Regions from separate parts of the Paenibacillus rhizolycopersici genome, predicted to be linked through region 1. Evidence: riboswitches for the same ligand, from Rfam matches in the RefSeq annotation. Region 1 holds a riboswitch; each other region holds the start of a gene.
What was found. A riboswitch is a leader RNA that binds a small molecule or an ion and turns the genes downstream of it on or off. The one in region 1 is predicted to bind glycine.

Region 2: it holds a riboswitch for glycine, as region 1 does, so the genes downstream of both, sdaAB (L-serine ammonia-lyase, iron-sulfur-dependent subunit beta) here and IM700_RS21250 (amino acid permease) in region 1, are expected to answer to the same signal.
Region 3: it holds a riboswitch for glycine, as region 1 does, so the genes downstream of both, gcvT (glycine cleavage system aminomethyltransferase GcvT) here and IM700_RS21250 (amino acid permease) in region 1, are expected to answer to the same signal.

What each region holds. Positions count from the first base shown of each region.
Region 1 is NZ_JADCNN020000030.1:34,509-44,219, forward strand. It holds gene IM700_RS21240 (DUF817 domain-containing protein) at 1-44, shown strand, start outside; gene IM700_RS21245 (helix-turn-helix domain-containing protein) at 86-991, opposite strand; gene IM700_RS21250 (amino acid permease) at 1,073-2,452, opposite strand; glycine riboswitch at 2,587-2,667, opposite strand; gene IM700_RS21255 (SDR family NAD(P)-dependent oxidoreductase) at 2,765-3,562, opposite strand; gene IM700_RS21260 (MmyB family transcriptional regulator) at 3,740-4,591, shown strand; gene IM700_RS21265 (TetR/AcrR family transcriptional regulator) at 4,627-5,193, shown strand; gene IM700_RS21270 (ABC transporter permease) at 5,326-6,447, shown strand; gene IM700_RS21275 (ABC transporter ATP-binding protein) at 6,447-7,136, shown strand; gene IM700_RS21280 (heme oxygenase) at 7,168-7,497, shown strand; gene IM700_RS21285 (DinB family protein) at 7,568-8,092, opposite strand; gene IM700_RS21290 (WYL domain-containing protein) at 8,198-9,169, opposite strand; gene IM700_RS21295 (3-ketoacyl-ACP reductase) at 9,308-9,711, opposite strand, start outside.
Region 2 is NZ_JADCNN020000001.1:281,547-291,257, reverse strand. It holds gene IM700_RS01225 (ABC transporter permease) at 1-1,342, opposite strand, end outside; gene IM700_RS01220 (ABC transporter ATP-binding protein) at 1,329-2,042, opposite strand; gene IM700_RS01215 (sensor histidine kinase) at 2,165-3,289, opposite strand; gene IM700_RS01210 (response regulator transcription factor) at 3,286-3,975, opposite strand; gene sdaAA (L-serine ammonia-lyase, iron-sulfur-dependent, subunit alpha) at 4,133-5,014, opposite strand; gene sdaAB (L-serine ammonia-lyase, iron-sulfur-dependent subunit beta) at 5,031-5,702, opposite strand; glycine riboswitch at 5,886-6,012, opposite strand; gene IM700_RS01195 (S8 family serine peptidase) at 6,512-9,711, shown strand, end outside.
Region 3 is NZ_JADCNN020000005.1:24,674-34,384, forward strand. It holds gene IM700_RS07115 (glutamate-5-semialdehyde dehydrogenase) at 1-552, shown strand, start outside; gene proC (pyrroline-5-carboxylate reductase) at 601-1,461, shown strand; gene mtnB (methylthioribulose 1-phosphate dehydratase) at 1,528-2,202, shown strand; gene gcvH (glycine cleavage system protein GcvH) at 2,309-2,704, opposite strand; glycine riboswitch at 2,953-3,052, shown strand; glycine riboswitch at 3,056-3,174, shown strand; gene gcvT (glycine cleavage system aminomethyltransferase GcvT) at 3,273-4,403, shown strand; gene gcvPA (aminomethyl-transferring glycine dehydrogenase subunit GcvPA) at 4,422-5,786, shown strand; gene gcvPB (aminomethyl-transferring glycine dehydrogenase subunit GcvPB) at 5,774-7,303, shown strand; partial or broken gene IM700_RS07150 (VOC family protein) at 7,482-7,899, shown strand; gene IM700_RS07155 (undecaprenyl-diphosphate phosphatase) at 7,988-8,845, opposite strand; gene IM700_RS07160 (DedA family protein) at 8,888-9,514, opposite strand; gene IM700_RS07165 (ABC transporter permease) at 9,533-9,711, opposite strand, start outside.

The sequences.
Region 1 (9,711 bases):
TGATCGTTGCGGCACTGAAGCGGGTGAAGGGGCAACGGGAATAAGCAAAAGGCCATCCAGCTCACAGCAGGATGGCCCTTCCCCTTTATCCCTTCTTCTTAACCGGTCGCAGTACGGCATACCCGTAACCTTCCGGGTAATGGCGTTGATAGTCCTGCTTGATCTCTTCATCCCATTCGTACCCCAGTTGGCTGGGATCAAAGCTCCAAGCAACCTCCTCCACCGTGCTCATCACCGCCCCGTTATCCTTTAGGTAGTCAAACGGCGGATGGAAGAACACCAAGTATTCCGACTCCGGGATCTCCCGGTACTCCATTCCTTCCGGAATCGGTCCGTCATATTCCAGGGGAACCGGGATGCCGTACAGATACCCTTTTTGGCCGTCCCGGTAAAACCATCCCGCCGTCTGCCCCAACTGCCCCTCCAGGGTATGGTTGGACATGCTCTCCAAGGTTCCGCTGACTTCGTCGCAGGAGTGACCGTTCCCCCAGAAATCCCCATAGTTGTTGACGGCCAAATCCCAGATCCCGATAAACTTATGGGCCGGAATGAATTCGACTTTGATCTCCGCCGGTTGCAAGTGAACTTCGCTCATGTGATCCCGCTCCTTGATCCAATAATGATAAGGCGAGAAGACTTCCTGACGAATCGCTAAGGGAATGGGCCTTGGCGCCTTTCGGTAGGCCGCAGGGGTGAGCTGGAAAGCCTTCACGAACGCCCTCGTAAAAGCCTCCTGCGAGGAGAATCCATACTTTACGGCGATATCCAGAACCCGCTGATCCGTGTCGCGGAGCTCCATGGCGGCACGGCTGACTCTTCGCGTCCAGATATAATCCCGCAAGGTCACCCCCGTGTACTGGTTGAACTGTCTGGAGCAATAAAACGGGGAGTACCCTAGTGCGTCCGACATCTTTAATAGAGACGTCTCTTCCGTGATGTGCGTCTCCACCCAATCCACCATGCGTTGCACCGTCTCATTCCATTCGTACATGGAAGCCCTCCTCCTTTCACCCTGATCATATCACCGGGAAATTTCACAAATTTGATTCGAGTTGCAAAGCTGGAAACGCCGCTACAGATGAGTTTGCTCTAGGGGTGCAGGAGTTGCCTGTTCTTTGCGCTTTCTCATCGCATGCAATACGAACAATAGAATGAACCATAATGGAGTCAACAATAGGGCCGGACGCGTCTCATCCGCAAACAACATAATCAGCAGGATCGCCGCAAACAACGTGAGAACGGCATAATTGATAAAAGGGGTAAACGGCGCTTTAAACTTTGACTTGGCCTGCAGCTCCGGTTGCGTTCGCTTATAACGAATATGGCACACGAGCACCACGCCCCACACCCAAATAAAACAAATGGCACTGATCGTCGTCACGATGCCGAAAGCTTGCCCCGGGATCAGTTTGCTTAACAACGCCCCGACGGAAATGACCAGCGTAGAAATCAGCAGCGCGTTGCCAGGCACATGGTTCTTGTTCAATTTCGCCATCCGGGTAGGAGCTTGATTATTCTTGCTTAAGTTATACAAGATCCGGCTGGTCGAGAACATCCCGCTGTTACAAGCGGAGGCGGCCGAGGTCAAAACGACGAAATTAATGATTCCCGCGGCAATCGGAATGCCGACCAGACTAAACGTCTTCACGAACGGGCTCTCCGCCGGAGTCAGCCCCGTCCAGGGGTTAATGCATAAGAGGGCGATCAATGCGCCAACGTAGAAGAATAAAATTCGCAGCGGAATTTTATTGATGGCGGATGGGATATTTTTCTCCGGATCGGAGGTTTCCGCAGCGGATACCCCAACGAGCTCCACGCCAACATAGGCGAACACGACCATTTGGAAGGAAAGCAAGAAACCGGTTATTCCGTTGGGAAACAGCCCCCCATGCCCCCAAATATTCTTCACGGTTACGGCCCCAGCATCGGTCTTGAATCCGATGACCAGCAAAATCACACCGATGGCGATTAACACGAGAATCGTCACGACCTTAATTAACGCAAACCAAAACTCCAACTCGCCGAAATTTTTCACGGTCAATAAGTTAAGCCCCAGCAAGATGATCAAACAAATAACCGCCGGCACCCATTGCGGGATATCAAACCAATATTGCACGTACACCCCGACGGCAATGACGTCCGCCATCGCTGTCATGATCCAGCAAAACCAATACGTCCACCCGGTAACGAATGCAGCCCGCGGCCCAAGATAGTCTTCGGCAATGTCCGTGAACGATTGATAACCGGCCTTGGACAACAGCAGCTCTCCCAATGCTCGCATGACAAAAAATACGGCGATCCCCACAAGGAAATAGGCAAAAACGATGGAAGGCCCGGCCAGTTGGATCGCTTTCCCTGATCCTAGGAATAACCCGGTCCCAATCGTTCCTCCTATAGCGATCAGTTGAACATGTCGATTGGCTAAATCTCTCTTTAATTCTTGTTGCGCCACCCCTAACTCCCCCTTAATTCTTCATGATTGACTACATGTGAAATATTGAACAAATAACGCCAAAAAAAAAGAGATTGGATGCGCTCCAATCTCCGGATCATAAGAATAATAAATAACCTAAATAAACAATTATTTAGTACTCTTCTGTCCTTTTGCCTGAGATTGTGAACCCTTCGGCGCCGCGGAATCTCCGCAGTCTCTCCAGAAGCTGCTCCGACTATAGTGTGATCCATAGCCATCATAGCTTGCGAATTATTCAATTTTTTCAAATACTACTCGCGGATAAATATTTTGTCAATAACATTCCTTCCATTAGTTCTTCGGTCTTGTCATGCGTTCCATGATCAGGGCCACTCGGCGTCGGCTTACAAATCGGATCATTTGAGCCATAAACGAATTGGATCGGCCCTCGATGATAAAGCTTCGCCCTTGGTCAATCCCGCGAAATCCGGCCTGCACTACCTTTTCCGGTGTAGAGAGCTTGTTGCCTGCAGCCATGTCTGCACCACTGCCGACCGCATCGAAGAATCCTGTGTCGGTTGCCCCTGGGCACAGTGCAAGCACGCGAACGCCCCTTCCCCGCATTTCCGCCCACAGCGCTTCAGAGAACGAAATGACAAACGCCTTGGTTGCGCCATAAACGGCCGAATATGCACAAGGCATAAAGGCGGCCATCGAAGCTACATTCACGATGACTCCATCCCCTCGCTGCAACATATGGGGCAGCAAACGATGCGTAAGATCGACTAACGACGCCGAGTTCAGCATGATTTCCTCCTGCTCACGACCCGGGTCGAGCTCCTCGAAGCGTCCATGTGTACCGAACCCAGCATTGTTGATCAAAATATCGACCGTCAAGCCCAGTTCGGCAATTTGATCGGCTAGTTGACGAGGAGCATCTGCTTGGGACAAATCGCAAGCCAATACAACCGCCTGCACCCCGTACTGACGTTTAATATCCCCTGCAATGGCCTCCAATTTATCCTGGGATCTTGCGACCAGCACGATGTGACTGCCCCGGGCTGCCAATTGTTTGGCATATACTTTTCCGATCCCGGATGAAGCCCCGGTAACTAAGGCCAACTTATTCGAATATTCATACTTATTCATGAAATAACCTCCTCCTATGGACAACACTTCGTGTCTTCAATGATCTTCATCTTATCTTCGCCAGGAGGAGGCCAGCCACATCATGTTTATACTATTAATGGAATTACCCGGTAAAGGCGATCTCTTGTGGCAAGAGTCACGGAACTGAGACTATAATGGTCTTGGGGGGTGAAAAATGTGAATGTAAATCGGACCTCATCCGCATTGGGGGAATTCATCAAATCCCGTAGGGAACGGCTGCAGCCTTCCAACGCCGGGATCAAGCCACTTCCCGGACGTAGACGTACCCCGGGCCTGCGAAGAGAAGAAGTCTCCTATCTCGCGAATGTCAGCTTGACCTATTATACCTGGCTCGAGCAAGGCAGAGAGGTTAACCCTTCACCTGAAGTGTTATTAAATATCAGCAACGCTTTGATGTTGGACGAAGACGAGCGAAAATATCTATTCCGCCTCGCCAATCTCGACCCGGCCAGCGCTGGAGTTGTGCACCATCGCGAAGGGTCGGATTTTAGTTTCATGCAAACCATCGTCGACCAAATGGTGTATCCCTCCTTCGTTACAGACGAAGGCACGGATGTCATCGCCTGGAATCGGGCAGCTAAACTGATTATCGCCGATTTCGGCCGTCTACCCAAGAACGAACGGTATATGCTGAATGTCCTTTTTTTCAGTGCAGATTACCGTGAGAAGCTGGTGAATTGGGAGGAATTTGTCCGATTCAGTACGGCTACGCTTCGGGCCAACTTAGATCTATATCAAGATCATCCGCTGTACATGGAAAGATTAGAACGTCTGAAACGGCACAGCAAAGAATTTTCTCGTTTCTGGGAGCTGTATGAAATAAAACAAAAGCGGGTGTCCACCGCATTATTTCGTCTTCCGGGTGCCCAGATGATGGAGTTTAAGGTCCATTCCGCCTCTATCGATAACAATCCGGGGATGCATTGGTGTTTCTTTGTTCCCGTACCTGGAACGGGCACGGAAGAGAATTTATTGCGCATGCTGGAGCAGGCTGAGACGGATAATTAAGCTTTGCACCGCGGTAAAGAAAGGAGGAATGACCCATGGCCAGAAAACAATCCTACTCCCATTCGGAGCTGCTAGACCTAACGAAGCGTTTGGTGCTGGAGCGCGGTTATGACGGGTTTAATCTCAAGCTGCTCTCGGAACACTTGCCCGGTGCACGAAGCACGATCTATCAATATTATGCCAATAAGGATGAGATCATTGCAGCCTGTATGAAACGAAGCATTGGGGCCATCCTAGAGAAAGCCTCTGCCCTTGACGAAACCGACTCCATGCGAGCCCTTCAGGAGTTGCTTGACATCTACCTCGAGGAGTTCCAGTTGCATCAGCTCTTAGCCGATGCGTACAAAATCAAAACAACCGCATCGGAGGCCGCGCGCAGGGATATCGAATATGTGGAGTCCGCGCACGAGTTTCTTAAAGTCCAGCTCACCCGTCTGTTTCAGAAAGCCCAGCAAGAGAAGCACCTCAGAGAAGACATCCCCCTCCCTGTGCATGTCGGCATGTTCTTCAATCTCATCAACACGCCGAATATGATGAACGTTCCCGTCCCCGAGTGGAGCAGGATGCTGTTTCAAATATGGATGGGTGGGGCCAAGCAGTAAGGGCGAAGTCCTTCCATATTTTAATTTTGACACAGGTGTCAAAATGGTGTTTAATCAAGAGGTAGTCATGAAGTGATATCTGATATCCAATTTGACACTAGTGTCATAATACAGAGTGAGGAGCTGAATTACATGTTTTTAGCGATGAGAGAAATCCTGCATAGCAAGCTGCGATTTTCGATGATTGTCATTATTTTTGTCATGATGGCTTGGCTGGTCTTTATCCTGTCGGGATTGGGGAACGGGTTATCATCGCTGGCTGCGTCAGCGTTTAAGAATATGGAAGCCGATTATGTGGTCTTCGAGCAAGGCTCCCAGAATTCCATGAGTAAGTCTCTGTTATCCGATCAGTTGGTAGAGGAAGCCGAGAAACTGCCGAACGTCATTGCGGCAGCTCCTATGGGAAGCACGATGGCGACGGCCCTGAAAGGCGATAGCACGAAGAATGACGATAAAGTCGATATCGCGATCTTGGGCATCGTTCCCGGCAGCTTCCTGGAGCCGAAGGTCATCGAGGGCGATAAGCTTACGAATGATCAACGGACTGGCGTCATCGTCAATGTTTCGATGAAGGAAGAAGGATTTAAACTCGGAGATACGTTCAAATTGGACGGTTCGACAGAGGCTTTGACGATTATGGGGTTTGTTGAGAATCAAACCTATAACCATCTGCCGGCCGTATTTATTCCGATGCCGGAATGGCGCAACATTGCATTCGCCGCGCCCGGCTCCGACAAAGGGATTGAGGGTCCTGTCAATGCCATCATGCTGCAGGGATCCAAAATTGACCCGAATACCATCAGCGACAAGCTTGGGAATACGGATACCGTGACGCGTGCCAAAGCGGTACAGGGCATGCCGGGCTATAAGGAGGAGAATGGCACGATCCTCATGATGCTGGCCTTCTTGTTCGTCATCTCCGCATTTGTGTTGGGTGTATTCTTCTACGTCATGACGATGCAGAAAACGAATCAATTTGGCATTATGAAGGCGATCGGCGCGAAAAATGGATTCCTAAGCAAAGCGATCGTGTCGCAAGTGACGGTTCTCTCGCTTGTCAGCATTGTCATCGGGGTTCTTCTTGCGTATGGGACCGCGGCCATCATGCCTAAGGGGATGCCGTTCAAGCTGGAGACAAATCTTGTCGCGGTGTACTCGGTTGTCCTTCTGGTTATTGCGGTGCTGAGCTCCCTGGTATCGGTTCGTAAAATCACAAAAATTGATCCGCTTCAAGCGCTTGGGAGGGTGGAATAATGACGACAGGTTTGGAAATCAGCAAGGTATCGAAATATTATGGCGAGGGAAACAACAAGGTCACCGCATTAGAGCAGGTATCCATCACCGTCGAGCCAGGTGAGTTCGTCGCTGTAGTCGGCCCGTCCGGATCCGGGAAGAGCACCTTTTTATCGATTGCCGGGGCATTGCTCAAAGCTTCCGAAGGGGAAGTTCGTTTGAATGGACAACCGATTTCGACATTCTCCGAAAAAGAGCTGTCCAGTGTTCGATTGAAGGAAATCGGATTTATTATGCAATCCTCCAATTTGGTCCCCTATCTTAACGTTCTTGACCAACTTCTCATAGTAAAGAAGATGGCGGGCAAGATAAAAGCAGAGGATCGAGCATTCGCCGTTAAGCTGCTGGAAGAACTGGGACTCTGGTCGAAGCTGAAGAGCTTCCCGGAAGAGCTGTCCGGCGGCGAGAAACAGCGCACCGCGATTGCGCGGGCTTTGATGAATCATCCCAACGTGATTTTGGCCGACGAACCCACAGCCAGCCTAGACACCCAGCGGGCGCATGAGGTCGTCAATCTGATCTCGCATCAAGTAAAGACGCGCAAGATTGCGGCGATTATGGTCACCCACGATGAGCGCATGCTTGAATACTGCGATAGAGTGTACCACATGGAAGATGGCAAGCTGCTACTAGCAGAGCGGGCGAAATAAACGAATCCATGAGAAAAAGGAGAGGTTGAAGATGATCGTCATCACGAACCGAATCAAGGTCAGAAAAGGGATGGGTGCCGTCATGGCTCCTGGTTTCACGGCCTCCGGACCGCTAGACCAAACGAAGGGCTTGGTGAAAGTCGAGGTTCTCCTGGCACAACACGAAGATCATGATGAGCTGAATGTGAACATGCATTGGGAGACAATGGAGGATTTCACCGCTTGGAGAAACAGCGATAGCTTCAAGGAGGCGCATAAACGTCCGGAACCCGGTTCCGGTGCCGAGCAAAAGGAATCCCCGATTCTCGACAGCCAGCTGATCACTTATGAAGTGGCCTCTTTGAAAGAAAGAACGAAATAACCTCAATATCTCGGCATACGAAGACGGAAAACCAGCTCATTCTGAATGGGCTGGTTTTTTGGCATGATGGTTAAAGCGACGGCGTTCCCGCCTGCCGCCCCAGCAAGAAGAACAAATAATCCGTAGGGACGCCGGCATACCCTTGCTGCCGCAGCATCGCGGTCACGTTCCCCCGGTGATACGTCCCGTGATTGACCACATGATGCAGAATATCGGAGAAACGCGTATCCAGGCTGCCATATTTCGGGTGGTGGATCGTCATCGCCATATCCGGGTCGGGCGTATGCTGCAGCAGATCGCGGAACCGATCGGCGACGCCGGCGAACAGCTGCCGTACTTCGCCTACGGACTTGCCTTTCGTTTCCTCTGACCAGATCGGCATTTTCGGAAAAATGTCCTCGCTCGGAACGCCCTCAAGCACGGACAGATAAAGCTGATCGAACAGGTAAATATGTCCCAACGCCTGAGCCACGGACGGGAATACGCTCGTCACATCCGCATGGAATACCTCCTCCGGAAGCTGCTCCAAATGAGTGAACAGTTGGTCATTCGCCCAAACATGATAGTTAAGCCATTGATCCGAAGGTCTTTGCATGGATCGTTTCACGCTCCTTGTCATTGTCGTCGTTAGGCTGCCGCTTCCGCTGAAGCCATGTCTCTATCATATACCGGGTTCCATGACAAATGCTGTCAGCGAAGATCAATCGGTTTCATCCAAGTAATGTGTGGCGATGCCGGAGGCGGTCTCCTGAATTCTGCGTTTCAACTCCGGCGGTTCGAGGACTCGGATGGCCGTCCCGAACGTGATGAGATACTTCGGAAGGTACTTGTTCATCGTCGGAACGTCGAGCGCAAAGCACGCCTCCCGGTCGGTGCGTTCCGTCAAATAGTGGCGTAGATGCCAATGGCTGCACACCTCGTTGAGCCTGTCCGGCAATCCTTGGATACGAACGACGACCAACGGCCCTTCCGCTTCCCGCCCCTGCTCGGTCTGGTCGCGGAAATAATCGGATGCCGAGAAGCCTTCCGGCTTTTCAAACCGTCCCTCGGTCGGCTCTAACCGCTCGATGCGGTCCACGCGGAACGTCCGCATCGCTTTCGACCGTCGGCAAAACGCGACCGCGTACCATTCGTTCCGGTCGAAAGCCAACCCGTACGGATCAACGTCGCGTTCTTCTTCCCGCTCCGAGTTGGCCTTGCGGTACACGATGCGGACCGTCCGCCCCTCTTTCGCCGCTTGCTCCAAGTCCCGCAATGCTGCGGTCAAGAAGGGAGGACGCGCCGGAGATATCACGTCAAGTCCGCTCGTTTGCGCCGAAAGATCCTGACGCTGCTCTTCATGCAGGCTGTTCTCCACCTTCTTCAACGCGCTTTCCAACTCTTCCGTAAACGGATATCCGGCGCCCTGGGCAAATTTGTACGCGTCGACAAGCGCCTTTAGTTCTACCGAGTTGAAGAACAAGGGCGTTTCCTTGAAGCTGTCCAGAATGTGGATGCCTCCGTCGTGGCCCGATTCCGCAACGACCGGCACGCCGCTGGCGCATAAAGCATCGATATACCGATACACGGTGCGAACGCTGATCTCCAGGTTGTCCGCAATCTGGGACGCCGTAAGCTTCCTGCCGAAACGCAACATCCATAACATGGACAACATATTATCCCATTTGGCCACGAGGCGGGCCCCCTCTTCTCGTCGTATAACCCCATGTTCGCATATTCGCTGCCAGCAGATCAACCGTTCCCCTACAAAAAGCAAAAAGCCCCCAAGGGGGCTTCCTGTTTATGAGCCTAATAACGCTGGCTCCACCGCTCAAAACGGGTTCGTCGCAATGAAGCTGGCCGTCTTCACATAAACGCGTTGACTAAGTTTCAATTGGCTGACAATAAATTCTGCCAGATCTTCCGGTTGAACGAACTTGGAGTCGTTATTGTCCTTAATCAAATTCAGCTCAAGGGCCAAATCGGTTGCCACTGTGCTTGGCGTTAAAGCCGACACCCGGATGTTATTGCGGCGAACCTCCTGAGCAAGGGACTCCGTAAACCCGATCACGGCGAATTTCGAGGCGCTGTAGGCGCTCGAGGTCGCTGCCCCGTTCAGTCCATTCGTCGAGGAGATGTTGATGATATCTCCGCTATTTTTTTCGACCAGTTGAGGTAGTACCGCTCGGGTTACGTAGTATGTACCCAATACATTGGTGTCAATAATACCCTTCC
Region 2 (9,711 bases), on a different contig from region 1:
TGCTCAATGACAAAGAGGCCAGCATGAGCAGCAGTTTCCTTTTGGATCGGAACAAATTGGCGAAGGCCATACGCGAGAGCTTGGCCCCATACGACGAACGTTTCAGCTTTCGGCCCAGACTCCGGTTCTCGTGCCCGGCGATACCGGAAAATTTCACCGCTTCGACCGGGGAAATTCGCGACGCGGTGCGACCTGGTTTGCTGGCAGCGATCCGTACCGTCAGATAGGCAAAGAGCGCCGCCCCGATAAAGATCAAAGGGTTGCCGGAGCTCACCGTCTCCTCCGCCACTTCGCTGGAGAATCCGCTCATCAGCGGCATCAGACCTACACCGATTCCGTACCCCAACGCCAAACCAATGGGAAGGCCCACCAGATAAAGACGATTCGCTTGCATGGAAACGACGCGTTTCAATTGACGTGGTGTTGTTCCGATCGTCTTTAAGAGACCATAAAACTTGATATCCCGTACCACGGAGATATGAAAAATATTGTAAATTAACAGATATCCGCTGATCATAATGATCAGAATGAGCACAAGAAACGGAATGACATTGGCCGGATCTTCCTCTAGGCCAACGCTGCTATACGCCCAATTCACCCCGTACGGGGCATCCACTCCGGTATCTGACAGCACCTTTTGCAGCTTCTTCTCAATGCCGAAGGAATGATCGAACATCACGTCCAGCCGAATCGTATTGACGTAACTGCCCGTTTTCCGGGTCTGCATCGGATCGATCCGGGATAGATGCTGTTGGACGAAAGCCTCCGAGACGAATGCCATCCCCGCCATCGATAAATTCCGGTCGGCCGGAAAAACCCCCGACACCACAAACTCCTCCGTAACCGCTTGCCCGTCTATATCGAGTTCCAGCCGCACCTTGGCTCCCACTTCATGAGGCACTCCGAGCAAATCCAGCACCCAGGTACTTGTTGCAATCCCATTCTCCTCGGTTGGCAAACCGCCTTTCTCGAATCGGACGAAGCTGTGCTTCGCCTCGTTCTCGTCGATTTGATCGATTTCCAGCGCCGTACCGCGAAATACGTCGCTCGTCGCACGGCCAACCAGTACGGATTGGCCATACTCTTTGATCGACGGGTGCTGCCGGATCTTCTCCGCCTCTGCGGGAGTCAAGTATTTAAAGCTGCCGTGATAGTCGCCGCCGGCCGTCTTCATTTTGGTCAACTGCATCGATTCGTTGATACTGAACGCCATCGTAAACACCGAAGTAAGCAGCAGCGTCGTCAGGATGATGGCACTGACGATCATTGCGTTACGCGGCAGATTTGCCTTCAAGCTTCGGTTGACGATGGTTGTGATTCCTGTTCGTTTATTCGTGGTCATTCGACGCCCCCGCCCCTCTTCCGGCACGGTTGGAGCGGCTGACGATTTGGCCGTCCTCGATCCGCACGATTCGATCCGCGGTGAGCGCGATCTCTTCATTGTGCGTAATCATCACGATCGTCTGGTGGAATCGTTCGCTCATCTGCTTCAGCAGAACCATCACTTCCTGGCTTGTTTTACTGTCCAGGTTGCCGGTCGGCTCGTCCGCCAAAACAATGGAAGGCTTGGTGGCCAGCGCCCGGGCAATCGCCACCCGTTGCTGCTGTCCGCCAGACAGATTCGCTGGCAAATGGTACATCTTATCGGACAGCCCAAGCGCACCGATCACCTGCTCCACATGCTCCCGATCTACGCGAGTCCCGTCCAACTCGATGGGCAACACGATATTTTCGTATACATTCAAGATGGGAATCAGATTGTAGCTTTGAAATACAAAGCCGACTGAACGTCGCCGAAAAATCGTCATCTTCTCGTCATTCATGGCATAAATATCGTTTCCGTCCACATGCACCTTGCCTTCGGTGGGACGGTCCAACCCGCCCAGCAGGTGGAGCAGCGTGCTTTTTCCGCTGCCGCTTGTGCCAACGATCGCAACGAATTCGCCTTTATCCACGCTTAGCGTGATCCCATTCAGCGCCTGGACGGCGTTAGACCCTAGGCCATACGTTTTCTTTAACTCTTCAACTTGCAGGATCGGCATACCGGTTTCTACCTCCCAACAAAAAATCCTGTACCTTATTCGTACAGGACTTACTGTAGCAAACGAATCTTTCGTTCGGATGTCCGAAAAATAACAAGATCGACATAATCCATCATTTTCACTTATAGGCTAGGTAAAAATAAAGAGAATACCGAACCCTCGCCTAGCTTGGACGACACCTTAAGGTACCCGCCCTGCGCCGCGATAATCTCCCGGGCCAGATACAGGCCGATTCCGACGCCTTCCTGCTGGGCCGCTTGCTTGCTACGATAGAAACGCTTGAAGATATCGTTCCATTCTTCCTCCGCGATCCCCATGCCCTGATCAGCAACATCGATGCGGACGAACATTTCGCCCGCCAGCGCCGAAATATGCATGCCGCTCCCAGCGGCGCTGTATTTGACTGCATTTTCCAGCAGGTTAAACAACGCTTCGCCCGTCCATTTCGGATCGTGCCTTGCCGAGATAACCGGGTCACAGTTAATTGAGATTGGGATCCCTTTGCGCTCTGCGCTTGCATAAACCTGAGAGACCGCTTGCGTAATCGTTGGAATCAGCGGCGATACGATGGTTTGCAGAGCGATCATCCCCGCCTCGAGCCGGGACATTTTGACCAAGGACCCGATCAGCCAATCCAGCTTGGCAGCCTGCGCCTTGATCTGAGTCGCATACTGGCGGGCCTCTTCGCCCAAATTCGGGACTTCTCCCAGCAGTTCCCCGTATAGCATAATGCCGGATAGCGGCGTTTTCGTTTGATGTGAAATATCGGAGAGAAGCGTCTGAAGATGGCCCCGCTCCGCTTCGACCTCCTCTTCGCGCGCCCGGGCCAGCTCGACATAACGGATCACCTTGTTCTCGAGCGCGGAAAGCTCCGTCTCTTCATAACCGGTGAGCCGCTGTTGACCCGCGATCGCGGTATCCACGATCTCATATGCTGCACGGATGGCGTTTGCGGACCTGGCCCGCAACGTCCAGGCGAATGAACCGGCTATGAGGAGCAACGCCGCCGCGAAAACGATGGGGATCCAAATCGGCGGGGTAAACACTTCCCCCGCCCATACCCAGGAAGCCAGCGGATAGCCCAGCACGAACAGGACAAACAGCGCACCGTAGGCTACGTAAACCCAATCGAAGGCCAACCCATTCCGGCGCGGTGAACCGGTCAGTCCATCCGTCCGCGGAGGAATGTGACGTGCTGCGAACTTGGCAAGTCCGTGCTCTCCGTTAGTCGCTCCATCGGTTGTCATGTCTGCACCCCCGCATCGGCCCAAAGGTATCCCAAGCCGTAAACCGTCTTGATATATTGGGGCGCAGCGGGATCCTCCTCGATTTTAGTCCGCAATCGCTTGATCGTGACGGTCAGCGCATTTTCATCCACAAATTCGGAATCTTGCCCCCATACGAGATAAATCAACTGCTCCCGGGGCAGGACTTGTCCCCGGTGGTTCACGAGCGCTTTCAGCAGCTTTTGTTCCGTCACACTAAGCGAGATGGCTGCGCCTTCCTTGCGGTAATCCATTTTGCCAAAGTCAAACGCAAGAGAACCGATGTTCACTTTATCCTCGCGGCTGGGGTCGCAGCGCCGAAGCACAGCCATCACCCGAGACCGCAGCACCATTAGGCTGAACGGTTTCGTGATGTAGTCATCCCCTCCCATCTCGAAGCCCATCACGATATCGGACTCCATATCGTTCGCGGTCAGGAAGATGACTGGCACCCGAGAAGCTTCCCTAAGCTTGGCGCAAAAGTCCAGGCCGCTTCCGTCCGGCAGCCTGACGTCGAGCAGCACCAGATCGATCCCGCCGGCCGCAAACCTTTCTTCCGCCCCCGCCAGATCATAGGCCTGCTCCACGGCGACTCCGTCCCTCGCCAATGTCAATGCGATCCCTTTGTTTAAGCCCACATCATCTTCAACAATCAGAATGCTCGTCATGATTCCGTACTTCCTTTCCTTCCGGTCATTCCTACAAGCAAATTATACATGAACGTAACCTCGGGTAAATCGTTTAACTATGACATAGATCCAACAGAAAGCGCCGCAACCCGATTTGCAGGCCGCGGCGCTTGGATTTAGAAAGACAGGTGACATTTTACTTCTTACGACTCCGCAGCTCCTTCATAATTTTGCGACCGGTTGGCGTTTGTGCCAGCCCGCCTTGCGCGGTTTCGCGGTGGCGGCTGGGCATCGCCGACCCGACCTCCAGCATCACGTCGATGACTTCGTCCGATGGGATTGCGCTGCGTACGCCGGCCAACGCCATATCGGCGGCTGCCAGTGCGTTTACCGCGCCGAAGCCGTTGCGTACGATGCAGGGAATCTCCACCAAGCCGCCGACGGGATCGCAGATCAAGCCCAGCGTGTTCTTGAGCGCGAGGCCGACGGCGTGCACCGCCTGCTCCGGCGTCCCACCGCGCAACTCGACCATCGCCCCGGCTGCCATTCCGATCGCCGAACCTATTTCGGCTTGGCAGCCGCCTTCCGCGCCGGAAATAAACGAGTTGTTGGCGATCACGTAGCCGATGGCCCCGGCGCTGAACAACCCGCGCACGAGGTGCTCATCTTCCCAGCCGAAGCGCTCCTGGGCGCTGACGAACACGCCCGGGATGATGCCGCAGGAGCCCGCCGTCGGCGTAGCGACGATCCGCCCCATCGAGGCGTTAACCTCCGACACCGCCAGCGCATAGGCCATGGCCTGGCAAGCGATGTCGCCGACGGAGGCCTCACCACGGCTTCGATAGGTCTCGACTCGTTTGGCATCGCCGCCCGTCAGACCGCTTGTGGAGACGATGTCCTCCGTCAGCCCCTTGCGTACCGCCGATTTCATGATTTGATAGTATTCGCCCATGGCGGCCAGGATCTCAGCCTCCGATTGCCCGCTCTCCGCCGCCTGATCCTGGATCATGATGCCGGATATCGTCTGGGATTCCCGCTCGCACAACCCCACCAGTTCCCGCAAATTTCTAAAACGCATCCTGCCCACTCCTTTCTTATCTCGTCAGATCGATATAAGCAACCTGGTTGACATGCTCCAGCGACTCAATCGCCTTCATCAGTTCCGATGGGATCGGCGAGTCGGCTTCCACCACGGTCAATGCTTCGCCGGTGCGTCCTTTCCGATCGGTAATGATGTAGCCGATATTCACGTACTCCCGGCTGAACAAGGCGGTAATGCCCGCCAGAACTCCTTGGCGATCGGCATGGGATACGACCAGGGTCGGCAGCTCGCCCGAGCTCTTCACCTCAAATCCGTCGATGCTGCGGATGACGATCGTCCCACCCCCGATGGAAGCGCCCGTCACCTCCGTATGCCGACCGTCTTGGCCGGTTAGTTTTATTTTTACCGTATTCGGATGAGCTCCCGGCTGTACTCCTGTGGTAAAGGTCACCTCGACCCCTTGCTCTTCGGCGTCCTGCAGCGAATGACGAATTCGCTCGTCGTCCGTGCGGTAATCGAGGATGCCGCCAACAACGGCCAAATCGGTACCGTGTCCGCTGTACGTTTCGGCAAAAGAGCCGTAGAAGCAAATCGCCGCTTCCGCCGGCACGCTTCCAAACAGCTGACGGGCAAATCGTCCAATCCTCACCGCCCCGGCCGTATGTGAGCTGGAGGGCCCGATCATCGCGGGACCGATAATGGAGAACACGTTTTTGAATCGCATGGATTAATCTCTCCCTTGTTTACATTCAAGATGACCAAGCCGCCTATCACGAAAAAGAGACAGAACAAAAAGGCCGCTGCCCTTCTGCTCTGTCCCCGTTACCTGAAAGTTTAATGTTCCCGGAGAACCATTGGCCCGGGATCCATGTACCTCTTGGGTGGCTGATCGCTCTCTCCAGAGTGGCGTCCGATCATGGTCCTTGTACCTGAGAGATTCGGTTGCCGATTGCAGGACCGGCCCTTTGCTCCTTCGGTGCCGCTCCTCGGCTTACCCTAGCGGTACGCCCAGCGGACTCTCCCATCATCCTCATTCGCCTGTATGAATTGTATTAATGTAAAACGAAGTTAGCAAGATGTCAAGATAACTCACATAACGTTGCGTATTTCGTCAATCTATTTTAGTCATATTTTCCTATTTTTATGTGAAAATATGGTTATTTTTCATATAGAACCACTTGTATCCTTAATTTTACAGATATATACTATCCCCAACAACTCCAGATTTTACCTTATTTTATGAATTGTTGAAAATAAGGTGTACTCCGCGTCAACTTTCCTTCACATCACGATCACTTAGATTTCCGTTACGCCTCTCACTCCGCATCCGGCTTCAACTACAACTTCTCATCCACCATGGTGTACCCGCATTTGCATCAGCCACTTTGATGAAGGAGGTGATGAACAAAGGGACGTTTGCTCTTGCTTGATCCGTTTTCAGGCATAACGTGTCCGGACCTTGCTGAACGTTGCTCCGGGCGGCCGCCAAAGGATGTCTGCTGCACTTAAAACCTCATAAAGGGAGTGAAGAAGTTGATAAATCTCAAGAGATTTCGCAAATCTTTCTCGCTTGGCATGTCGATCCTTCTAGCGTTGACCCTCGTTCCCGCAGCCTCCGCCGACAGCAGTGGAGTTTCGGGAAAAACCAGCTTGAAATCGACCGCGCCTCACGTGGCTGAAGCCAAAATCGACGCCAAATTGCAGACTCAGTTTAAGCAGGACGACTTCGTCACCTACCTTGTCAAACTCAAAGAACAAACCGATACGGCCTCGGTCGCCAAACTGGCTCTCCAGAAAGCCACGCTGGAGAAAGCCACACCTTCCGCCGCGAAGCTTTCCGCTCGAACCTCCGTCGTCAGCGCGCTTCGCGAAACCGCCTCCCGCAGCCAATTCGCGTTGGAGGATTACTTGCAGAAAGCCCAGCAATCCGGAGACGTAAAAGACTACCAAAGCTACTTTATCGTAAATGCCATGGCGGTGACAAGTACAAAAGAGGTACTGGAGCAAATCGCCCTTTTTCCTGAAGTGGAGAAGATCCTTCCGAATGAAGAGCGTCACTTGCAAAAGGTCGAAATCCATAAAGAATCGGCAATGCAACCTGCCGTAGAGGCACCATCCGTAAAACCGGCTGACGGTAAGTCGTCACCGCTGGACGGTGCAAGCAAGGACCCCTCCACCGTCACGCCTAGCAGCGTCGAATGGAATATCGCTCAAGTCAATGCCCCCGAGGTTTGGAACATGGGCATCGACGGGACAGGCATCGTCGTCGCCAACCTCGATACCGGCGTCGAGCTGAACCACCCGGCCTTGAGAAGCAAATGGCGTGGATTTGATGCCTCGGGCAATATCGTCGACCCCGAGCTTAGCTGGTATGATCCGCATAGCCATGCTTCACTGCCGACGGATGGCCACGGCCACGGCACGCACACCATGGGAACGATGGTCGGTTCGGAGCCGGACGGCTCGAATCAGATTGGGGTCGCGCCGGGAGCCAAATGGATCGCGGTCCGCATCTTTAACCCCTCCACCACGGACGCGATCATCCTCGATGGCGGCCAGTGGCTGCTGGCCCCGGTGGATGCCGAAGGAAATCTCCATCCGGAGCTCGCTCCCGATGTCGTCAACAACTCCTGGGGCGGCGGACCTGGCATCGACGAATGGTTTCGCCCGATCGTGCAGGCTTGGCGAAGCGCGCAGATTTTCCCCGAGTTTTCGGCGGGCAACGTTGATGAATTCAACCCGGGCGGCCCCGGTTCCGTAGCCGCACCGGCCAACTATCCCGAGGCATTCGCCACCGGCGCCACGGACATTAGCGGGAATTTGGCCGACTTCTCGTTGCGGGGCCCCTCGCCTTACGATGAAGTTAAACCGGAGGTTTCCGCACCGGGCGTGAACATCCGCTCCTCCGTTCCCGGCGGAGTCTATGAGGGCGGCTGGGACGGCACCTCGATGGCAGGTCCGCATACGACGGCGATCGCCGCGCTGCTGCTGCAGGCGAACCACTCCCTCACGGTAGACCAACTGGAGGATATCCTGACCAGCACGGCCACGCCTCGGACGGATAGCGAATATCCCACCTCGCCCAACAATGGGTACGGGAGCGGGATCGTCAATGCGCTGGACGCCGTCGGCTCCGTCCTGCAAGGGGTCGGAACCGTCTCCGGGCGCGTAGTCACCGCCGGAGAGGACCTGGACGAGCCTACCTTGGAACATGCGCCGCCTACTTTAGTATATGAAGGCTTCGACGTGACGCTTTCCGCACGCGTCAGCGACGATGTCGCCGTCACATCGGTCGAGTTTTACGCCAAGGAAGCAGGAACCAGCCATTATTTATACCTTCCGGCCAAACGGGTTTCCGGGAACGAGAAGGACGGTGTATATGAAGCCACCGTACCCGCCTTCCTAATCGGGACGGCTGGACTTGAATATTACATTCGGGTGAACGACTTCGGCAACAACGGGTTTGACAGCAAGCCGTACGCCGTCACGGTGTCGGCCGGCATCGCGCCCGGGTATCTCCAGGATTTCGAGACGGAGACCACCGGGTTCCAGTCTGGCGGTACCGGGAACACCTGGGCCTGGGGAACGCCGGTTAGCGGACCGGGCAGTGCCTATTCCGGCGACAAGGTGTATGCCAGCAATTTGACCGGAAGTTACGCCTCCGGTGCCGATTCTTATCTGCTGACGCCGCCGATCGATTTGACGGATAGTCCGCGTGGGGCGCTTCTTTCTTTTAAACATTGGTATGACCTGGAAGCAGGGCGCGATTTCGGCACGGTGTACATCGCTTCCTTGGATTCCGACTACGCCTTCGTACCGCTGGCGGAATTCACCGGCACGAGCGGGGGCTGGAAAACGCAATACCTGGACCTGCGCGACTATGCCGGTCAGCAGATTTACTTGCAGTTCGGACTGAGCAGCGACGGCTCCGTGCAGAAGGCTGGCTGGTACTTGGACGACCTGTCCCTGCAAACACCTGACGCCATCGCACCTGCGGCACCGACCGATCTGACCGGCTCCGTCAACTTTGCCGGAAGCGCCGAATTGTCCTGGTCCCCGTCTGTCGATGAAGACGCGAAGTTGTACACCGTCTATCGCTCGACCACTTCGGGATCCGGTTATGCGGCCATCGGAACTACCTCGCAAACGGAATTTACCGATACGGCAACCGAGACCGATCATACCTACTATTACGTGGTTACCGCTACGGATTACAGCGACAATGAAAGCGCCAAGTCCAATGAGCTGGAGCTGGCGGTCGTGCGTCCGGCGACGGTATTCAGCGACAACTTCGACGGCAGCAGCGACAATGGTTGGACGCACAGCGGGACGAGGGACGAATGGGAACGCGGCACTCCTGCAGAACCTGGACCGGCCGGCGCGGTCTCGACGCCAAACGTCTGGGGGACCGACCTCGACAACAACTATGAGAATGGAGCAAGCGCCTCCCTCGTCTCTCCGACGATCGATTTGAGCGCCATCAATAATGCCACGCTGCTGTTTGATCAGTGGTTCGAAATCGAAACCAATTACGATAACGGCTATGTGGAGATCAGCTCCGACGGCGGGAACACGTGGAACGAGCTGGGCAAATTTTCGCACAGCACCAACGGCAAGCAATGGAGCTCGGTTTATTACAATCTCGATGCTTACGCCGGAGAACAAGTCAATGTGCGGTTCCGATTAACGACGGACGGCAGCGTCGTGAAAGCCGGCTGGTATATCGACAACGT
Region 3 (9,711 bases), on a different contig from region 1:
GCCTCAGCCGATCCCGTAATGGCAAAGGATATCGCGTTGAATGCCAAAGTCCAGCGCCCTTCGGTCTGCAACTCGATGGAAACGCTGCTGGTTCATGAAGATTTTGCCAAACGCCACTTGGCGGAGCTGGCGGAACGTTTCAAGGAAGCCGGCGTTGAGCTACGAGGCAGTGAGGCAGCCAGAGGACTGATCTCATGGGCTGTACCTGCCACAGATGAGGATTTCGCTACGGAATACAACGACTATATTCTTAACGTCAAAATCGTTCGCAGCCTCGACGAAGCGATGGCGCATATCGCCCGCTACGGTACGAAACACTCCGAATGCATCGTCACCCAAGACCCCGCCAATGCCGAGCGGTTTCAACAGGAAGTGGATGCGGCCGCGGTCTATCATAACGCCTCCACCCGCTTCACCGACGGCTTTGAATTTGGGTTCGGCGCAGAGATCGGGATTAGCACCCAGAAGTTGCATGCTCGGGGGCCCATGGGTTTAACCGCGCTCACGTCGAGCAAATATATCGTTCAGGGGAACGGGCAAATTCGGCAATAACAAGCTATACTCCCCTTTATCCCAATATTCTTTAGGAGGTCATTCCCTATGAAAACAAATCCTACTTTAGCCGCCTCCACCATCTGTTTTTATGGAGCGGGATCGATGGCCGAAGCCATCGTGCGCGGCTTGCTCCATAAGCAAGTTGCCAGCGCGGGCCAAATTGTCATGCTGAACCGCTCGAACCGAGAACGGCTCGATTACTTATCGCAAACCTATCAAGTCCAAACGGCGATCGAAGAAGACGCCAAGCGGGTATATCTGCGGGATGCATCGATTATCGTCCTGGCGATGAAACCTAAAGACGCCGGCGAAGCTCTGGCTGGTCTTGGGCCGCTTTTACGAGAGGGTCAGTTGATTGTCTCCCTGATCGCCGGCTTGTCCATCGCCACGATTCAAGCCCTGCTCGGCACGAAGGCTGCTGTAGCTCGCACGATGCCAAACACCTCCTCCTCCATTGGGCATGGAGCGACCGGGATCTCCTTCTCACCGGAAGCGACCGAGGAGCACCGCGCCCAGGTGTTGTCGATGTTCGAGGCGGTCGGAATGGTAAGTGTTATCCCCGAAGAACAAATGGAAATTTTGACGGGCGTATCCGGGAGCGGACCCGCATATGTATATTACCTGATGGAAGCGATGATTGAAGCCGGTATCGAGGGCGGCTTAACGGCCGAACAAGCTCGCGAGCTGACGGTGCAAACGGTGTTGGGCGCCGCCTTGATGATGGCGGAAACCGGCGAAGCGCCCACCAAGTTGCGTGCGGACATCACCTCGCCGAACGGCTCGACGCAAGCAGCGATTGGCGTGCTGGAATCCGGCAGTTTCCAGCCGAACGTACGAGCTGCGGTCCACCGGGCTGCCGAACGTTCAAAGGAAATGGGCGAAGCCGTGAAGCGGGCATTGCTATAGGAAAGGCATCACGATAGCCGAAGGCCGGAGTCTCGCTTAAGGTTTGTTCGAAAGGGGGACGGCAGCATGAGTAACGGCGACATCCCATGGGAAGAAAAAGTAACGGCACTGGACGCGGTAAATCGCTTGCGGGAGGAATTCTTGGCCCGCGGCTGGTTCCCCGCTTCCAGCGGAAGCTTGTCGGTGCGGATTGGCGGCTGGGCGCCGGACCGGTATACGTTTGCGGTCACGGTCGACGAGACGGAACGGCCGGAGCTGTTAGAGGAGTCTTCCCTACGGGCAGGCGTCCTGTTCGTGGATGCCGCGGGTGAGCCCTGCGAGCCGACCCGTTTGAAACCAAGCCCCGATACGCCAGTTCACGCGAGAATTTACCGGTTGACCGGCTGCGGCGCGATTGTTCACGTACATACGGCATATAACAATTTGCTTAGTGAATATTTCAACGCCGATGGCGGAGTACCACTCAAGGGCAATGAGCTGTTAAAAAGAATAGGAATCTGGGAGACGAGCACGGAGATTCGAGTGCCGATCCTGCCGAACGCCGCTGAACTCTCAACAATTCTGAAGCGAATTGCGGGCGGACTGGATTCCCGCGTTCCCGCGTTTTTGCTGCAAAACCACGGGATTTATGCCTGGGGCTCCGGCCTCAGGGAGGCAAAACGTCATTTGGAAGCATTGGAGTTTATGTTTGAAGTGCTGTACCGTTCTCTGCTCTTACCCTCCAAAGGGCGCCATATTTGATGACAACAACTCGCGGCATGCGATAAGCGGCGAAGCCGATCGAAAATCCGGTTCTTCCGCTTTATTGCTGGCCGCGAGTTTTGATTCGTGCGAATGAATAATCAACTTATCTCTCGATAAATTCCGCGTACGCCTTGGCATCCATCAAGTTTGCTAGCGCGAGGTTCGGATCCTCCTTCAGACGAATGTGTACCATCCACCCCCCGTCGTACGGCTCTTCATTCACTAGTTCGGGTGCGGTATCCAGCTCTCCGTTCACTGCCACCACGGTACCGCTGACCGGCGTAAACAAATCGGCGACCGTCTTGACGGATTCAATGGTACCGATACCGTCCTGCGCTTCGATCTCCTGCCCGGGGTCGGGTAGCTCCACGAACACAATATCCCCCAATCGATGTTGAGCTACATCGGAAATGCCGATTTTTACCGTACCGTCCCCCAAATCAAGCACCCATTCATGTTCATCGCTGTACCACATGTTTCCCCTGATCTCATTGGCCAAGACTAGCTCCTCCTCTTTCCGGATGATCTATCGTCCCACATCTGAACTTGCCGATTCTCGATCTTGATGTTTCTTCGTTCAGATTATTCCAAACCTAGCTCTCATGTCAATATTATTAACACAAATGATAGAGTCTATCAAAATGTAAGCGTAACCTTTTCCAACAAACGAAATATATTAAAATTATTATGATAACTTTATTGACATAGAGGCTGGTTTTGAGTATTAATGAGATGTGTAAGCTGCGATTGATGGCAGGGGGAGAGATTACAATAGGCCATATTGTAACGCCGAAGGAGCAAGCCGCCATGCGGTGAATCTCTCAGGCAAAAGGACTTCTGCCGGACGCAACTCTGGAGAGCATTCGCTAAGAGGTAGTTCATTTACAACTCTCATGCGAATCACCCAAGGGGAAACCTGCGCAAGTCTTAGAGCCTTAGCAGGGTAACTCTCAGGTACAAGGGACAGAGCCAGGAAGATCCGTTAGGTAAACTGACGGTATTTTCTTTGGCCTGTCCTTTTTTGGTTTCCCAAAATTGGCCGATCCGGCCCTTTCGAGGTGATGGTAATGTCCGAATCCGCTTTGCGGCGTACGCCGCTCTACTCCAGGTATGCGAAATATGAAGGAGTTCGCTGCATCGATTTTGGCGGCTGGGAGCTACCGGTGCAGTTCAGCGGCATCCAGAAAGAACACGAAGCCGTGCGCGAGCGCGCCGGGTTATTCGACGTATCGCATATGGGCGAATTTTACGTGGAGGGGCCTGGGGCGGAACGCTTTTTGCAAGGCATGACGACCAACGACGTGGACCTACTCGTGCCGGAAAAAGCTCAGTACACCCTGCTCTGCTATCCTGATGGCGGTGTGGTGGACGATTTGTTGATCTACAAGCTAGAGCAGACAAAATACATGTTGGTGGTTAACGCCTCCAATATCGAAAAAGACTGGGATTGGCTGCAGCGACACCTTCCCGCTGAAGGCGTAACGATGCGCAATGCGTCCGACGAGACGGCTTTACTCGCCGTACAAGGGCCCTTCTCCTCCGCTCTGCTATCCCCGCTTTGCGAAGGGATGGACCCCTCAGCCTTGCGTCCGTTCACCTTTATTCGGGACGCGCGGATTGCCGGTATTCCCGTGCTGCTGTCGCGCACCGGATATACCGGTGAAGACGGTTTCGAGTTGTACGTGGCTGCTGAACATGCGGAAGCACTTTGGGATGTGCTGATGGAAACCGGAGAAGCGCACGGCCTTCTCCCTGCCGGGCTTGGCGCCAGAGATACGTTACGCTTCGAAGCTTGCCTGCCACTCTACGGGCAGGAGATAGGACCGGATATCTCCCCGCTTGAAGCAGGCCTGAATCGGTTCGTGAAGCTGGAACAAGGTGATTTTATCGGTCGCGATGCGCTGGTCAATCAGCGGGGAGACGGCATCCCTCGCCGCTTGGTCGGCCTCGAAATGATCGATCGCGGCATCCCCCGTACGCATTATCCGGTGTTCGCCGAAGGCTCGGAAGAACCGATTGGAGAGGTAACTACCGGTACGCAATCGCCGACTTTGAAAAAGAACCTCGGGATGGCGATCCTCGCAAGCCGTTACGCCGAATCGGACACGATCCTCGAGATCGACATCCGTGGCAAGCGGCTGAAGGCCAAGGTCATCCCGTTGCCGTTCTATCGCCGAAACCTATCCGCTAAGCGGTGAAAGGAGAGTAGCAATCAGATGTTAAAACACCGTTACCTGCCATTAACTGAACAAGACGAATCGGAAATGTTGGCGACCATCGGCGCAAGCTCCGTACAGGAGCTGTTCAGCGACATTCCGGAGGGCATTCGTTTTCACGGCGAGCTCCCGGTATCCCCGCGTTTGGACGAATACGCATTGACCCGGCACTTCTCCGAACTGGCCGGACGAAATGCCGATACCGATCGTTTCGCCAGCTTTCTCGGTGCCGGCCTTTATGACCACCACATCCCTTCCGTCATTCAGCATGTCATTTCCCGTTCGGAATTTTATACGGCCTATACCCCGTACCAGCCGGAAATCAGCCAAGGCGAGCTGCAGGCGATTTTTGAGTTCCAATCCTACATCTGCGAGTTAACCGGTCTAAAGGTCGCCAACGCCAGCATGTACGACGGAGCTACCGCCTTGGCCGAGGCCGGCAACCTGGCCACTGCCGCTACCAAGCGTAAGCAGCTTCTCGTCTCCCGCGCCGTCCATCCGGAGGCCCGTGAAGTGCTCGCTACCTACGCCCATGGCTTAAACCTTGAGATCGTCGAGGTCGGCTGGACGCAAGGCGTTACCGATCGCGAAGCGCTCGCCGCGGCCATCACGAAAGACACCGCCGCCGTGCTGATTCAGAACCCGAATTTCTTCGGTTCCCTGGAGGACCTCCGCGCCATCGGCGAAATGGCTCATGCGCATGGGAGCCTGTTGATCGTCAGCAGCAATCCGCTCGCGCTTGGCTTGTTGGAAGCGCCGGGGAAGCTCGGTGCCGACATCGTCGTTGGCGATGCCCAGCCGCTGGGGCTGGCCCCCTCCTTCGGCGGCCCGACCTGCGGCTTCTTCGCCGTATCGGAGGCGCACATGCGCCGGATGCCCGGCCGAATCGTCGGGCAGACGACCGACCGGAACGGTAAACGCGGGTTCGTGCTAACGCTGCAAGCCCGCGAGCAGCATATCCGTCGCGAGAAAGCAACCTCGAACATTTGCTCCAATCAGGCGCTGCTCGCCCTGGCCGCCTCCGTCTATCTGTCTATATTGGGCAAGCAAGGAATGGCCGAGGTTGCGGAGCTGAATTTGCAGAAAAGCCATTATGCAAAAAAAGAATTGACCGCTATCCCCGGTATCAGCGCAGCTTTTGAATCGCCGTTCTTCAACGAGTTTGTTCTTCGACTGCCGAAGGAGGCCGATCCAGTTCGGCTGCAGAAGGATTTTCTCACCGCCGGCTTTATTGGCGGCTATGACCTGGGCCGCAGCTACCCCGAGCTGAGCGGCCACCTGTTGATCGCCGTAACGGAAAAGCGCAGCAAAGCCGAAATCGACCAATTCGCCCGCGTACTGGAGGAATCGATATGCTCGAAGTAAAAGAGACGGCACAATCCGATGAATTATTGATATTTGAGCGCAGCCGTCCCGGCCGGATCGGCTATTCCTTGCCGGAATGCGACGTTCCGGCCGTCCCGAAGGAAGAGTTGGTGCCGCAAGGCATGCTGCGGAGCGAGCGATTGGCTTTTCCCGAAGTGTACGAGGTGGACGTGATTCGCCATTATACCGCATTATCCCGCCGTAATTTCGGGGTAGATAACGGATTTTATCCGCTTGGCTCCTGTACGATGAAATACAATCCGAAGGTTAATGAGGATGTGGCTCGTTACCCCGGCTTAGCCAAAATCCATCCGTATCAGCCGGAGGAAAGCGTGCAAGGGGCGCTAGAGCTGATGTATCGCCTGCAGTTGGACCTGGCCGGACTCACCGGCATGGACGAGGTGACGCTGCAGCCCGCGGCCGGGGCCCATGGCGAATGGACCGGCCTGATGATGATCCGCGCCTACCACGAAAGCCGCGGCGAGAAACGCACCAAGGTGATCGTGCCGGACTCCTCGCACGGCACGAACCCCGCCAGCGCCTCGGTCGCCGGGTTCGAGACGGTGACCATCCCGTCCACCGCGCGCGGCATGGTGGACCTGGACGCGCTGCGAGCGGCTGTCGGCGAAGACACGGCTGCGCTGATGCTCACCAACCCGAACACGCTAGGCTTGTTCGAGGAACAAATCGTAGAGATCGCCGAGATTGTGCATGAAGCCGGCGGTCTGTTGTATTATGACGGCGCCAACTCCAACGCGATCATGGGCATCGCCCGCCCCGGCGACATGGGCTTTGACGTTGTGCACCTTAATCTGCACAAAACGATGAGCACCCCGCATGGCGGCGGAGGCCCCGGCGCCGGTCCCGTCGGCGTCAAGAAGCGGCTGGTTCCGTTTCTTCCCGAGCCACGGATCGTCCAAGACGAATCTGGGCGGTACGCCATCCGCGGCGCGCGTACTGAAGGGGCTGCGAATGATTTAGCTGATGGTGGAACCTCCGGATCGGCCAGCTCGATCGGTCGGGTGAAAGCTTTTTACGGCAACTTCGGCATCCTGGTCCGCGCATATGCCTATATCCGCAGTCTCGGCCCGGAAGGACTCCGTCAGGTCTCGGAAAACGCCGTATTGAACGCCAACTATATGATGAGACGCTTGGCTCCTTATTACGACTTGCCGTACCCGGATCAACCCTGCAAACACGAATTCGTCATGTCCGGCAGCGGGCTGGCGAAATACGGTATCCGCACGCTGGACGTCGCCAAGCGACTGCTGGACTTTGGTTATCATCCGCCAACCATTTACTTCCCGTTAAATGTGGAGGAATGCATCATGATCGAACCGACGGAAACGGAAAGCAAGGAAACGTTGGACGGTTTTATTGATACGATGATCGCTATCGCTCAGGAGGCCGAGACGAATCCGGATCTGCTGCGGAACGCTCCTCACACGACGTCGGTTACGCGTCTGGACGAAACCGGCGCTGCCCGGAAGCCGGTATTGAATTGCGCCTGCGGGTGAACCCAAATAACACACAAAAGAGATGCTGTAATTTCGCAGCATCTCTTTTGTGTTGGATAAAATGGTGGATATCCGAATTCCACATCCATGAGACCGATAATTTCCCGGATCGGCTCTCGTCTATATACACGAAGGCATAAATGAACACAAACTAATTTGATGAAGAGGTGTTTTGAAAATGGCATTAACTTCCGCATTCACGAGCTTTAACCTGCCCGTAAAAAATGTAGAACAATCGAAAGCGTTCTTCATCGGACTCGGATTCGAGCTCAACCCGCAATTCCCCGAGAACGAGAGTTCGGCAGCCATCGTGATCGGCGACAACCTGCAGATCATGCTGATCCATCAATCATTCTTTAATACGCTCACGGAGAAGGAGTCCGTCGATACGAGCAAGTATGCACAGATGACGATCGCCTTAGCCTTTGAGAGCCGGGGAAAAAGTCGATGAAATCGTGAACACTGCGCTCTCCTTAGGCGGGAAATTGCATGCCGATCCAGAATATCATGGGTCCATGTATCATTGGGGTTTCGTGGACTTGGACGGCCATCTGTGGGCCATTAACTGTATGAACATGGATGAGGCACAAGACTAAGGCTAACGGAGAGCACGCTCGTACTAGGGTTCAAAAAGCAAGACGCCGGGCATCTTGCCCGGCGTCTTCTTCGCGACGATTCGTCGACTTAGAAATAAACCACCCAAATCACGATTGCCAGCACGATTCGGTACACCGCAAACGGAACCAGCTTAATGCGATCGATCAGCTTCAGGAAAAAACGGATCGACAACAGCGCAAACACGAAGGCGCTGATAAAGCCAACCACGAAGAACGGCAGCGCATCGATCGTGAAATACTCCAAATTCTTCACCAGCGAAATCAAGCTAGCCCCGGCCATGATCGGAACGGCCATGATAAAGGTGAAGTCAGCCGCCGCGCGGTGACTTAAGCCTAGCAGTACCCCGCCGGAAATCGTCGAGCCTGAACGCGAGAAACCCGGCCAGATCGACAGGCATTGGAACAAGCCGATGCTAAACGCCTGCTTGTACGAAATCTGATCGACAGTCTCCACACTCGCCCGCTTCGGCGCGAACCGATCGGCGGCAATCATCAGCAACGCCCCCACAACCAAACCGATCAGTACAGTCGCCGTTGAGAATAGATACTCATCGATATAATCCTCGAACAATACCCCCAGAATTCCGGCTGGAATTAAGCCAACGATCACCTGCATCAACTTAAGCCGCGGCCCCGCTTGTCCACCAGCTGCCGATGCTCGCCCAGCCTTCCCCGGCATCCATCGGGACAGCCCCAGCAAATCGATAAATCGATTCCGGAATACGACCAGGACGGCCAGGATCGAACCGAGTTGAATCACGACTTTAAACGTATTCGCCACGTATTTTGAACCGAGCAATTCCCCGGTTTTCAGCCACATATCGTCAACAATGATCATATGCCCCGTGGAAGACACCGGAGCAAACTCCGTGAGTCCCTCCACCAGGCCAAGTATAATTGCTTTTATCAGTTCCAACAAATTCATTATATGCTTGCTCCTTTAAAAGGTTGTTCCGTATTTTATTCCTCAGTTTTGATGTTCCCGCGCTCCGCTTTTTCTTCGACGCAGCCAAAGTACGCCCACGAACAGTATACCTAAAGCAATCACGGCATAAGCGATGTTCGAATAGACGTCCATAAAGGCTACGATTTCTTCCCAAGATCCCCCTACTGCCGCGCCAAGCAAGACGAGTGCCACGTTCCAAATCAGCGTCCCTATGGTTGTGAACAGCAGGAACAGGCCGAATTTCATTTTGGACATGCCGGCCGGGATGGATATCAGGCTGCGGATTAACGGAATCATCCGGCAGAACAACACCGTCCAATAACCGTACCGATCGAACCAGGCATCTGCGCGGCGGATGTCTTCTTTTTTCAGACGCAGGAACCGTCCGTAACGCTCGATCCACCCTTCCAATCGGTCGACGTTAACCAAATATCCGATCCCATACAGAATCACGGCGCCTAGCACCGAACCCAGTGTCGAGAACACGATCACCCCTACCGGCGTCATGCTCGTGTAGGTGGTCATGAATCCGCCAAACGTTAAGATCACTTCCGACGGAATCGGAGGAAACACGTTTTCTAAAGCAATGAGCAGAAAGACGCCAAAATAGCCGAACTGTTCCATAAAGTCCGTAATCCAGTTCTCCACGTTGTACCTCCAGTATTTTTAGCGAATCGCTTTCTTTATGTTACGCAAGTAACGAGCCCGGATAAAGAAGAAATAGGCCACTTGCGCCAGCAGGAAGCTGGTTAGTATCATCACCGTCTGCCAAGCGACGGAGAAGTTAAATAAGCTTTGCATCGCCTTGAATGCGAACAAACTATGCACGATCGCCAACGCGATCG